2 regions of the Mesorhizobium sp. M3A.F.Ca.ET.080.04.2.1 genome follow, and region 2 is predicted to be linked to the other one. Evidence: predicted binding sites of a transcription regulator. Region 2 holds the regulator's gene; the other holds the start of a gene.
The links. The regulator PhoB, encoded in region 2, activates phosphate uptake and scavenging genes when phosphate is short. The targets are predictions, from matches to a motif close to TGTCATNNANCTGTCAT.

Region 1 (4,789 bases), 1.2 Mb from region 2:
GCCCACAATGAGGGCCGCTTCGGCAAGACGCTGTTCACCGACCGCAACGATCCCGAGGACGACAAGGTCCATGTCCATGCGGCCTGGGATTCGGAGGAAGAGGCGCGTGCCATCGGCGAGACCATCGAGGCCTATCAGCGCCCCGATAGAGAAGGCAATCGGCACAACCTCAACGACATGGCGATCCTGGTCCGCGCGTCCTTCCAGATGCGCGCCTTCGAAGAGCGCTTCATCACGCTCGGCTTGAGCTACCGCGTCATCGGCGGCCCGCGCTTCTACGAGCGCCTGGAAATCCGCGATGCGCTGGCCTTCTTCCGCGTCGTCGCCAACAGCGGTGACGACCTCGCCTTCGAGCGCATCGTCAACGTCCCGAAGCGCGGCCTCGGCGAGGCCACCATCCGCCAGATGCACGACACGGCGCGTGCCATGCGCATCCCGATGCTGGAGGCGGCCGCAACACTCGCCGAAAGCGACGAGCTGAAGCCGAAGCCGCGTGCGGCGCTGCGTGAGGTCGCAGCCAATTTCGAGCGCTGGCAAAAGGCGCTGGAAACGACGCCGCATACCGAACTCGCCGAGACCATCCTCGAGGAGAGCGGCTACACCGACATGTGGAAGAACGACCGCTCGGCCGAGGCGCCCGGGCGGCTGGAAAACCTCAAGGAGCTGATCCGCTCCATGGAGGAGTACGAGTCGCTGCGCGCCTTCCTCGAGCATGTCGCGCTGGTGATGGAGGCTGAGCAGGGCGAGTCGCTCGATGCGGTGTCGATCATGACGCTGCATTCGGCCAAGGGCCTCGAATTCGAGACCGTCTTCCTCCCCGGCTGGGAGGAAGGCCTGTTTCCGCACCAGCGCGCGCTGGACGAGGGCGGCCGCTCCGGGCTGGAGGAAGAACGGCGGCTTGCCTATGTCGGCCTGACGCGGGCGAAGAAGAACCTGCACATCTGGTTCGTCTCCAACCGCTTGATCCATGGGCTGTGGCAATCGACGATCCCGTCGCGCTTTCTCGACGAATTGCCGGAAACCCATGTCGATGTCGCCGACAGCGGCAGCAGCTACGGCGGTTATGGCAACCCTTACGGCGGCGGCTCTTTCGCCTCCGGCCGCGGCGGCGGCCGGCAAAATCCCTATGGCGCCTCGCGTTTCGACAATATCGGCACCGAGAAATCGGGCAGCTTCTCCAACACTTATGCGACCCCCGGCTGGCAGCGCGCGCAGGCGAACCGCACCGAGGCGACCGACCGCAACTGGGGCACGCGCTCCGGCCACCAGGTCGAACGCATCGGCTATGGCGAAACAGACTCCGGCTATGGCGCCGGCCGCACCAGCGTCAAGGGCCGCACCATCGAGGGCGAACTGGTGGCCAAATCGGTGGCCGACACCCCGTCCCCTTTCAAGCTCGGTGACCGCGTCTTCCACCAGAAATTCGGCAACGGCAACATCGCGGCCATCGACGGCAACAAGCTGACCATCGACTTCGACAAAGCCGGCCAGAAACGCGTGCTGGACGGTTTCGTCACCGGGGTCTGAGCTGCCCTGCCGCGCAAGTATCCGCCGACACCCGTCGCCTTCCATTAACATCAGCAACCCGCAGCCTCTGTCACGCAACCATCATGTTGGCGTCCTACACCGCTAGTCCTGGGTCTTCAGCGGCCCTCGAAGGCGGGCTCCACCTGCCCTTCAAACCAACCGTTATTGAAGGGGACATGAATCATGAAGACCCTGCGTCCGTCTGGGTATTGGCTGATCGCCGCAACGCTCGCTGCTTCCGCTGTTTCACATCCCGCGCTCGCCGACGGCACCGCTTACGTCAACAAGGGCCTCGTCGGCGTCGGCCGCATTCCGGCCAGCCAGAAGGATAAGTTCGGCGAGACCTTCGGCTCCGGCTCCGGCATGGCGATCGACACCAGGTCCTGGACGCGTGATGGCGCGACCTACAAAGGCTCGCTCTGGCTGCTGCCGGACCGCGGTTACAACGTCGTCGGCACCACCGACTACCGGCCGCGCCTCAACACGATCTCGATCGAGCTTGCCCCGACCGCGTCGGGCGCGGCACCCGCGGCTGGACAAGAACAGTCGGGCGTCAAGCCGACGGTCGCCGACACCATCCTCCTGACCGACGACAAGGGAGTGGACGCCACCGGCCTCGATCCGTTGAACGGCGTGCGTGCAGCCGCGGGCGACATGCCGATGCTGCCGCAGGCCGACAACGGCAAACTGGCCCTGGACGACGAGGCGATCGTGCGGCTGCCCGACGGCACCATGTTCATCTCCGACGAGTACGGTCCCAACATCTACCGCTTCTCGGCCGACGGCCACCTGATGTCGGCGACGCAACCGCCGGCCGCCCTGGTGCCGACGCGCCATGGCAAGCCGAACTTCGCTTCCGACAATCCTGGCGCGGGCGCCGCCGAGCCTGACCCGAAGGACCCCGACACCGGCCGCCAGAACAACCAGGGCCTCGAAGGCATGTCGATGACACCCGATGGCAAGTTCCTGATCGCCGTGCTGCAATCGGCGACCCGCCAGGATGGCGGCGATTCCGGCTCGACCCGCCAGAACACCCGTGCGCTGGTCTATGATACTTCCGACCTCGCCCACCTCAAGCTGGCGCACGAATATGTCGTGCCGCTGCCGGTGTTCAAGGACGCCAAAGGCAAGACCAAGGTGGCCGCGCAGAGCGAGATCGTGGCGCTGTCCGACAACAGCTTCCTGATGCTGGCGCGCGACAGCGGCAACGGCCAGGGCGTGAAGGGCGACGAGTCGATCTATCGCAAGATCGACATTGTCGATCTATCGGGAGCGACCGACATCGCCAACGGCCCGTTCGATGCCGCCGACAAGCCGGTGGCTGCGAAGGGCGTGCTCGATCCGTCGGTGACACCGGCCAAGCTCACCACATTTATTGACATCAATGACAAGGCCGAACTCGGCCGTTTCGGCCTGCATAATGGTGCGCCGAACGACAGGAACAACCTCTCGGAGAAGTGGGAGGCGATGTCGCTGGTCAGCGTGCTCGATCCGAAGCTGCCCGACGATTATTTCCTGTTCGTCGCCAATGACAACGACTTCCTGACCCAGGACGGTTTCCAGGTCGGCGCGGCCTACAAGGCCGAGGATGGCGCCGATGTCGACACCACTTTCCTGGTCTATCAGGTCACCCTGCCCGGCCTGTCGGGAAACAGCCTCGCCGCGAACTGACCCAATGGGGTATCATTTGGCCCAGCCCTGCGAGAAATTCATGGATGTCAGGCCTGCGATAGCATCGCGGGCCTGATCCATTTTGGGTGCCCTCGGCTTTCGCCGAAACGCCGAACCGGCTGATCGTTACTTTGCGTATTTGGCGCCGAACCCCAGTGCCACCATCGAGAAGATCGTGATCATGCCGGCAAAGGCGAGGCTCGCCGCGGTGGCGCTCGCCAAGCTCGACAGGATACCGATGCCGATGACCGGCAGCGCGTTGCCGCAGAAACAGCAGATGAAGAAGGCCGAGACCACTTCGGCGCGGCGGTTGCCTGGCGCGATCTGGTTCACCACCTGCAGGCCGCCTCGATAGCCGAGCGCCGCCGCCACGCCGCAGAGCGCGGTGGCAACGATCATAATCGCCATCGAGGCGAAGACCTGTGCCGCGACGATCAGCGCCACGGTCGGAATCATCAGGACGAGCGCGGCGAGCATGGTGAAGCGGCTGGGCAGCCGCGCCGTGACCAGGATCGTCGCCGCGGCCACGATCGACAGTTCGAAGAACAATCCGCCGGCCTCCGCGTGACTGGTCGCATTGAGTTGCTGCGCCAGGATGCTCGGCGCCAGCGCCGCATAGAAGCCGACCAGCGCCATCGCGCCGAAGCCGGTCACCGCAGGCGCCACGAACTGCGCGCGGATGCTGTCGGGAACCGAAAGCCGAGGTCGCATCGAGACATCGGAAATTCGCCCCGGCCTGGAGACCGTCTCTTGCGTGCGCCAGATCAGCAGGGTGATCAGCGCCAGCACGACAAGGTAGACGCCGAATGTCAGCCTCAACGGCCAGGGCGCATATTGGGCTAGCACCCCCGATAAGAGCGCGCCGACGCCCAGGCCGATGAAGTTGGTGCTGGTGGCGATAATGGCGGCGCGCGATTTGTCCTCACCTTCGATCAGTTCGGCAAGCCAGGCTGTCCCGGTTCCCGCGCCGACACCTATGCCAAGGCCGCTCAGGATGCGGGCGATGTCCAGCCATGCGAGATTTTCGGCGAAGAGAAAGAACAAGGCGCTTACGACGGCTACAGCCATCGCCGCCAGCGCGGCCGGACGGCGGCCGACAACATCCGACAGCCGGCCGAAGAACAGCAGCGCCGCCAGATTGCCGACCACATAGACGGCGTAGACCAGCGTCAACGTGATCTGCGAAAAGCCGAAGGCCTGCTTATAGATGACGTAGAGCGGCGTCAGCGCGGTGCTGCCGGCAAACAGCGCGGCGATCATTGCCGCGACGGCAGCCGTTCCGGCGCGGCCGCCGATTTCATTGTCGCGCGGCATGGTTTGGGTGTAGCTGGTCATGGCGACCTCCGGGAGTTGCAAGCCCAATCGCCTATATGGTGGCGCCGTTCCGCTTTCCCAACGCGCTGCTGACAATCCTGACAGTATGGTCTTATGCGGCGCCATTTCGTAATCTCGGACGATCCGCCAGGGAGGAACCATGGGCAAGGGACGGGTCGAAGCATTCACTGATGGCGTCGTCGCCATCATCATCACCATCATGGTGCTCGAATTGAAGGTGCCGCATGGCGAGGACCTCGCGGCACTGGCGCCGCTC
Region 2 (4,789 bases):
AACGCCCTGCGCGAGGCCGGCACGGCGATCGGCGCGCCGCGCTGGATCGTCATCCGCTCCGTCGCCTATCGCGCCGCGCTGTCGGGCATCGTCACCGGCATATTGCTGGCGATCGCCCGCATTTCCGGCGAGACGGCGCCGCTGCTTTTCACCGCGCTCAACAACCAGTTCTGGTCGAGCAATCTCAACGCGCCGATGGCCAGCCTGCCGGTGACCATCTTCCAGTTTGCGCTCAGCCCCTATGAGGAATGGCAGCAACTGGCCTGGACCGGCGCCCTCGTAATCACCCTGACGGTTCTCGGGCTGAGCATCTTCGCCCGCAGCCTTACCGGACGCAGAGAGGACAGATGAAACCGATGTTGTCCACCGATTTGAACGTGGCCGAAGCAGCCGTCGAGAAGGCCAAGATCGAGGTCAAGAACCTCAACTTCTACTACGGCCAATCGAAGGCGCTGAAGGATATCAGCCTGACGCTGCCCGAACGCAGCGTCACCGCCTTCATCGGGCCGTCGGGCTGCGGGAAGTCGACGCTGCTGCGCGTCTTCAACCGCATCTACGAACTTTATCCGAAGCAGAGCGCCGAGGGCCAGGTGCTGCTCGACGGCAAGAACATCCTTGACCGCTCGCAGGACCTCAACCTGCTCAGGACCAAGATCGGCATGGTTTTCCAGAAGCCGACGCCGTTTCCGATGTCGATCTACGAGAACATCGCCTTCGGCGTCCGGCTTTACGAGAAGATCAGCAAGTCCGAGATGGACGGCCGCGTCGAGCAGGCGCTGAAGCGCGCGGCATTGTGGAACGAGGTCAAGGACAAGCTTCACGCCAGCGGCCAGAGCCTGTCCGGCGGCCAGCAGCAGCGGCTCTGCATCGCGCGTACCGTGGCGGTGAAGCCCGAGGTCATCCTGCTCGACGAGCCGGCCTCGGCGCTCGATCCGCTGTCGACCGCCAAGATCGAGGAACTGATCGACGAACTCCAGGCCGACTACACGATCGTCATCGTCACCCACAACATGCAGCAGGCGGCGCGCGTGTCCCGGCAGACGGCATTCATGTATCTCGGCGAGCTGGTCGAGTTCGACCGCACCGAGAAGATCTTCACCTCGCCCCGCGAGAAGCGCACGCAGGACTACATCACCGGCCGCTTCGGCTGATCTCATACGAGGACATGAATCATGGCCCATACGGTCGCTTCCTTCGACGAGGATCTCGCCCAGATCAGCCGGCTCATCCGTGACATGGGCGATCTTGCCGGCGCGATGGTCGGCGCCTCGACCAAGGCACTGCTCAATTCCGACAATGCGATGGCGCAGCGCGTGGTCTCCGACGACGCCATCATGGACGCCCGCCAGCGCGAGCTCGACGACCGCGCCATCACCCTGATCGCCAAGCGGCAGCCCATGGCCGACGACCTGCGCAATGTGGTCGGCGCCATCCGCATGGCCGGCGACCTCGAGCGCATCGGCGACCTCGCCAAGAACATCGCCAAGCGCGTCGGCACCGTCGGCGTCAGCGCCGCGCCGCGCGACCTCTCGCATTCCATCGACGGCATGGCGCAGCTTGTACTGATCCAGGTGCAGGGCGTGATCGAGGAGTATGCGGCGGGCGACGCGGCGGCACTCGCCAGGCTGCGCAACGACGACGAGCGCATCGACGTCAAGTACACTTCGGTCTTCCGTGAGCTCTTGACCTACATGATGGAAGATCCGCGCAACATCACCGCTTGCACGCACCTTTTGTTCTGCGCCAAGAATCTGGAGCGCATCGGCGACCATGTGACCAACATCGCCGAGAACGCCTATTACGTGCTGACCGGCACCCAATTGCCCGCAAACCGTCCGAAGCAGGACGAGATGTCGGCGCCGGCGGCCTGACGACAAGGGTGAATTTCCAATGATCGCGCCACGCATCATGGTGGTGGAGGACGAGGAGCCGCTGGGCGTGCTGCTCCGCTACAACCTCGAATCCGAGGGCTATCAGGTCGAAGTGGTGACGCGCGGCGACGAGGCCGAGATCCGCCTGCAGGAGAACGTGCCCGATCTGCTGGTGCTCGACTGGATGGTGCCGGCGGTTTCCGGCATCGAGCTGTGCCGGCGCCTCAGGATGCGGCCCGAGACGGAGCGGCTGCCGATCATCATGCTGACCGCGCGCGGCGAGGAGAGCGACCGGGTGCGCGGGCTGTCGACCGGCGCCGACGACTATCTGGTCAAGCCGTTCTCGACGCCGGAATTCATGGCACGCGTCAAGGCGCTGCTGCGCCGCGCGAAGCCGGAGGTGCTGTCCAGCGTGCTCAAGGTCGGCGACATCGTGCTCGACCGTGAATCGCACCGTGTCTACCGCAAGAAGAGCGAGATCCGGCTCGGACCGACCGAGTTCCGGCTGCTCGAATTCATGATGCGCCATCCCGGCCGCGTGTTCTCGCGCAGCCAGCTGCTCGACAATGTCTGGGGCGAGACGATCTATATCGACGAGCGCACGGTGGATGTGCATGTCGGGCGCCTGCGCAAGGCGGTCAACAACGGCCGCATGCCGGATGTCATCCGCACCATTCGCGGGGCGGGCTACGCGATAAGGGAGGATTAGGTCCGGCGGCGACCCTTATGCCGACCTCGAGGGCGCCCGGCCAACCTTCAGCATTGGTGGCGATCTATCGAAGCAGCGTTGGCTCACGCCACGTTCTTTCCGGCGCCTGCCCGTGCCTGGATGCCCGGCGCGAAGATCTCCTGGTCGACGAAGGTCAGCGCGCGGACGGCGCAGCCCTCGCGGATCAGCGGCAATTCATTCGGCTCGGTGTCGAAGGAAATCGACTTCGAATGCTGGCCGCCGGCGGTCTGGGCGATGGCTGCGCGCAGCGCCGGCTCGATCAGGTCGAAGGCGGCGGCGCTGACGCCGACCATGGCGACCGGCGCCGGGTCGATCAGCGCGAACAGGCTGCCGAGGCCGAAGCCCAGCGCCTCTCCCGCCCGGCGATAGGCTTCGCGCTCCGGGCCGTCATTCTCGCGTGCCCGTGCCGCCAGAGCCCGCATGTCGGCGTCGCCGATGTCGACCGGCTCGGCATCCTCGCCCATCCGCATGGCGTTGCGCCAGATCGCGTAGTTGCCGGCATAGGCCTCGACGCAGCCGCGCCGCCCGCAGCGGCAGAGCGCACCGCCGGGTCGGTGGATCATGTGGCCGAACTCGCCGCCCGAAGAATGGGTGCCGGTGAACAGCTCGCCCTTCAGCACCAGGCCCATGCCAATGCCATGCGAGAGCAGGATGGCGATGAAATTGTCGCGGTAGCGCTCGGGTTCGCGCCACTGCAGCGCCACCGCCATCATGTTGCAGTCGTTCTCCATGGTGGCCGGGATGCCGAATTCCTGTTCCAGTATGTCGGCAAAGGCAATGTCGGTCAGCGGCGTGATCGGCGACCACAGCATCAAGCGGGCATGGGAATCGGTGATGCCTTGGATGCCCATGGCGATGCGGGCGACGCTGCTGACGTCGAGGTCGGGGTCCTCCAGCCGGCGCCGGACGATTGCGGTGCATTCGCCGATCAGTTCATCGCGGGGCAGGGTGAGAGTGTCGAGGCGGCGCTGCTCCTCGGCGATGACCTGGCCAGCATAGTCGATGACGGCGACGGAGAGGAAATTCAGCGACAGCACCACCGTGACCACCGCAGCCGCCTCGGGGTTGAGGGCAAGGCCGACCTGTGGCCGCCCCCGCTTCAGCGCTGCCGCCTCGCTCGCCTTGCTCTCGGCGAGTATGCCTTCCTGAATAAGGTCGGAGGAGATCGCGGATATGGTCGAATGGCTGAGCCCGGTGGTGGCGGCGATCTCCGTGCGCGACGGCTGCCCACCCCGGCGCACGGCCGCAAGCACCATCGCACGGTTGCGCCGACGCAGGTCGTCGTGGCGGATTCCCACCGACATCGTTTGCATTCCTCCCAGTCACCGCAGGCTTTCCGATGACATGGGCAGCGGGTGACAGGTGTGGATAGTGGCAGAACCAGGCGAAGCTGTCATTATTTATTGCGGAACCCGAAAAAAAGTTGCTGTCAGCTCAAAAACCCTCAGAATCGCAGTTGACAGCACTCCGCCATTGGATCAGTATTTTTTCGAGGCTCGAAAAAAAGAGCCTTGTGCCGGCCTTCGGGCCAGACTAGGTCGCGCCACGCACGGCGCAGGGAGGATATCATGAAGAAATTCGCAGCCGCCATGCTGGCGGGCGTCGCCATGTCGATGACGTTGGCCCCGGTCGCAGAGGCGAAGGACAAGGTCATCGGCGTTTCGTGGTCCAATTTCCAGGAGGAGCGCTGGAAGACCGACGAAGCGGCGATGAAGGCGGCGATCGAAGCTGCCGGCGACAAATACATTTCCGCCGACGCGCAGTCCAATCCGGGCAAGCAGCTGACCGATGTCGAAAGCCTCATCTCGCAGGGCGCCAACGCGCTGATCGTCCTGGCGCAGGACGCCTCGGCGATCGGGCCCGCGGTGCAGAAGGCACTGGACGAAGGCATCCCCGTCGTCGGCTACGACCGGCTGATCGAAAACAAGGACGTGTTCTACCTGACCTTCGACAACAAGGAAGTCGGGCGCATGCAGGCTCGCGAGGTGTTCAAGGCCAAGCCCGAGGGCAACTACGTCTTCATCAAGGGCTCGGGTTCCGATCCGAATGCCGATTTCCTGTTCTCGGGTTCGATGGAAGTCCTGAAGGAAGCGATCGACAGCGGCAAGGTCAAGAATGTCGGAGAGGCCTATACCGACGGCTGGCTGCCTGCCAATGCGCAGAAGAACATGGAACAGTTCCTGACCGC

Region 1: the regulator PhoB is predicted to act here: its motif matches at 1,596-1,612, upstream of EJ074_RS26295 (esterase-like activity of phytase family protein).

What each region holds. Positions count from the first base shown of each region.
Region 1 is NZ_CP034451.1:5,519,662-5,524,450, reverse strand. It holds gene EJ074_RS26300 (UvrD-helicase domain-containing protein) at 1-1,527, shown strand, start outside; gene EJ074_RS26295 (esterase-like activity of phytase family protein) at 1,711-3,198, shown strand; gene EJ074_RS26290 (MFS transporter) at 3,325-4,533, opposite strand; gene EJ074_RS26285 (TMEM175 family protein) at 4,673-4,789, shown strand, end outside.
Region 2 is NZ_CP034451.1:4,328,690-4,333,478, forward strand. It holds gene pstA (phosphate ABC transporter permease PstA) at 1-351, shown strand, start outside; gene pstB (phosphate ABC transporter ATP-binding protein PstB) at 348-1,151, shown strand; gene phoU (phosphate signaling complex protein PhoU) at 1,170-1,871, shown strand; gene phoB (phosphate regulon transcriptional regulator PhoB) at 1,891-2,580, shown strand; gene EJ074_RS20675 (ROK family protein) at 2,664-3,905, opposite strand; gene xylF (D-xylose ABC transporter substrate-binding protein) at 4,170-4,789, shown strand, end outside.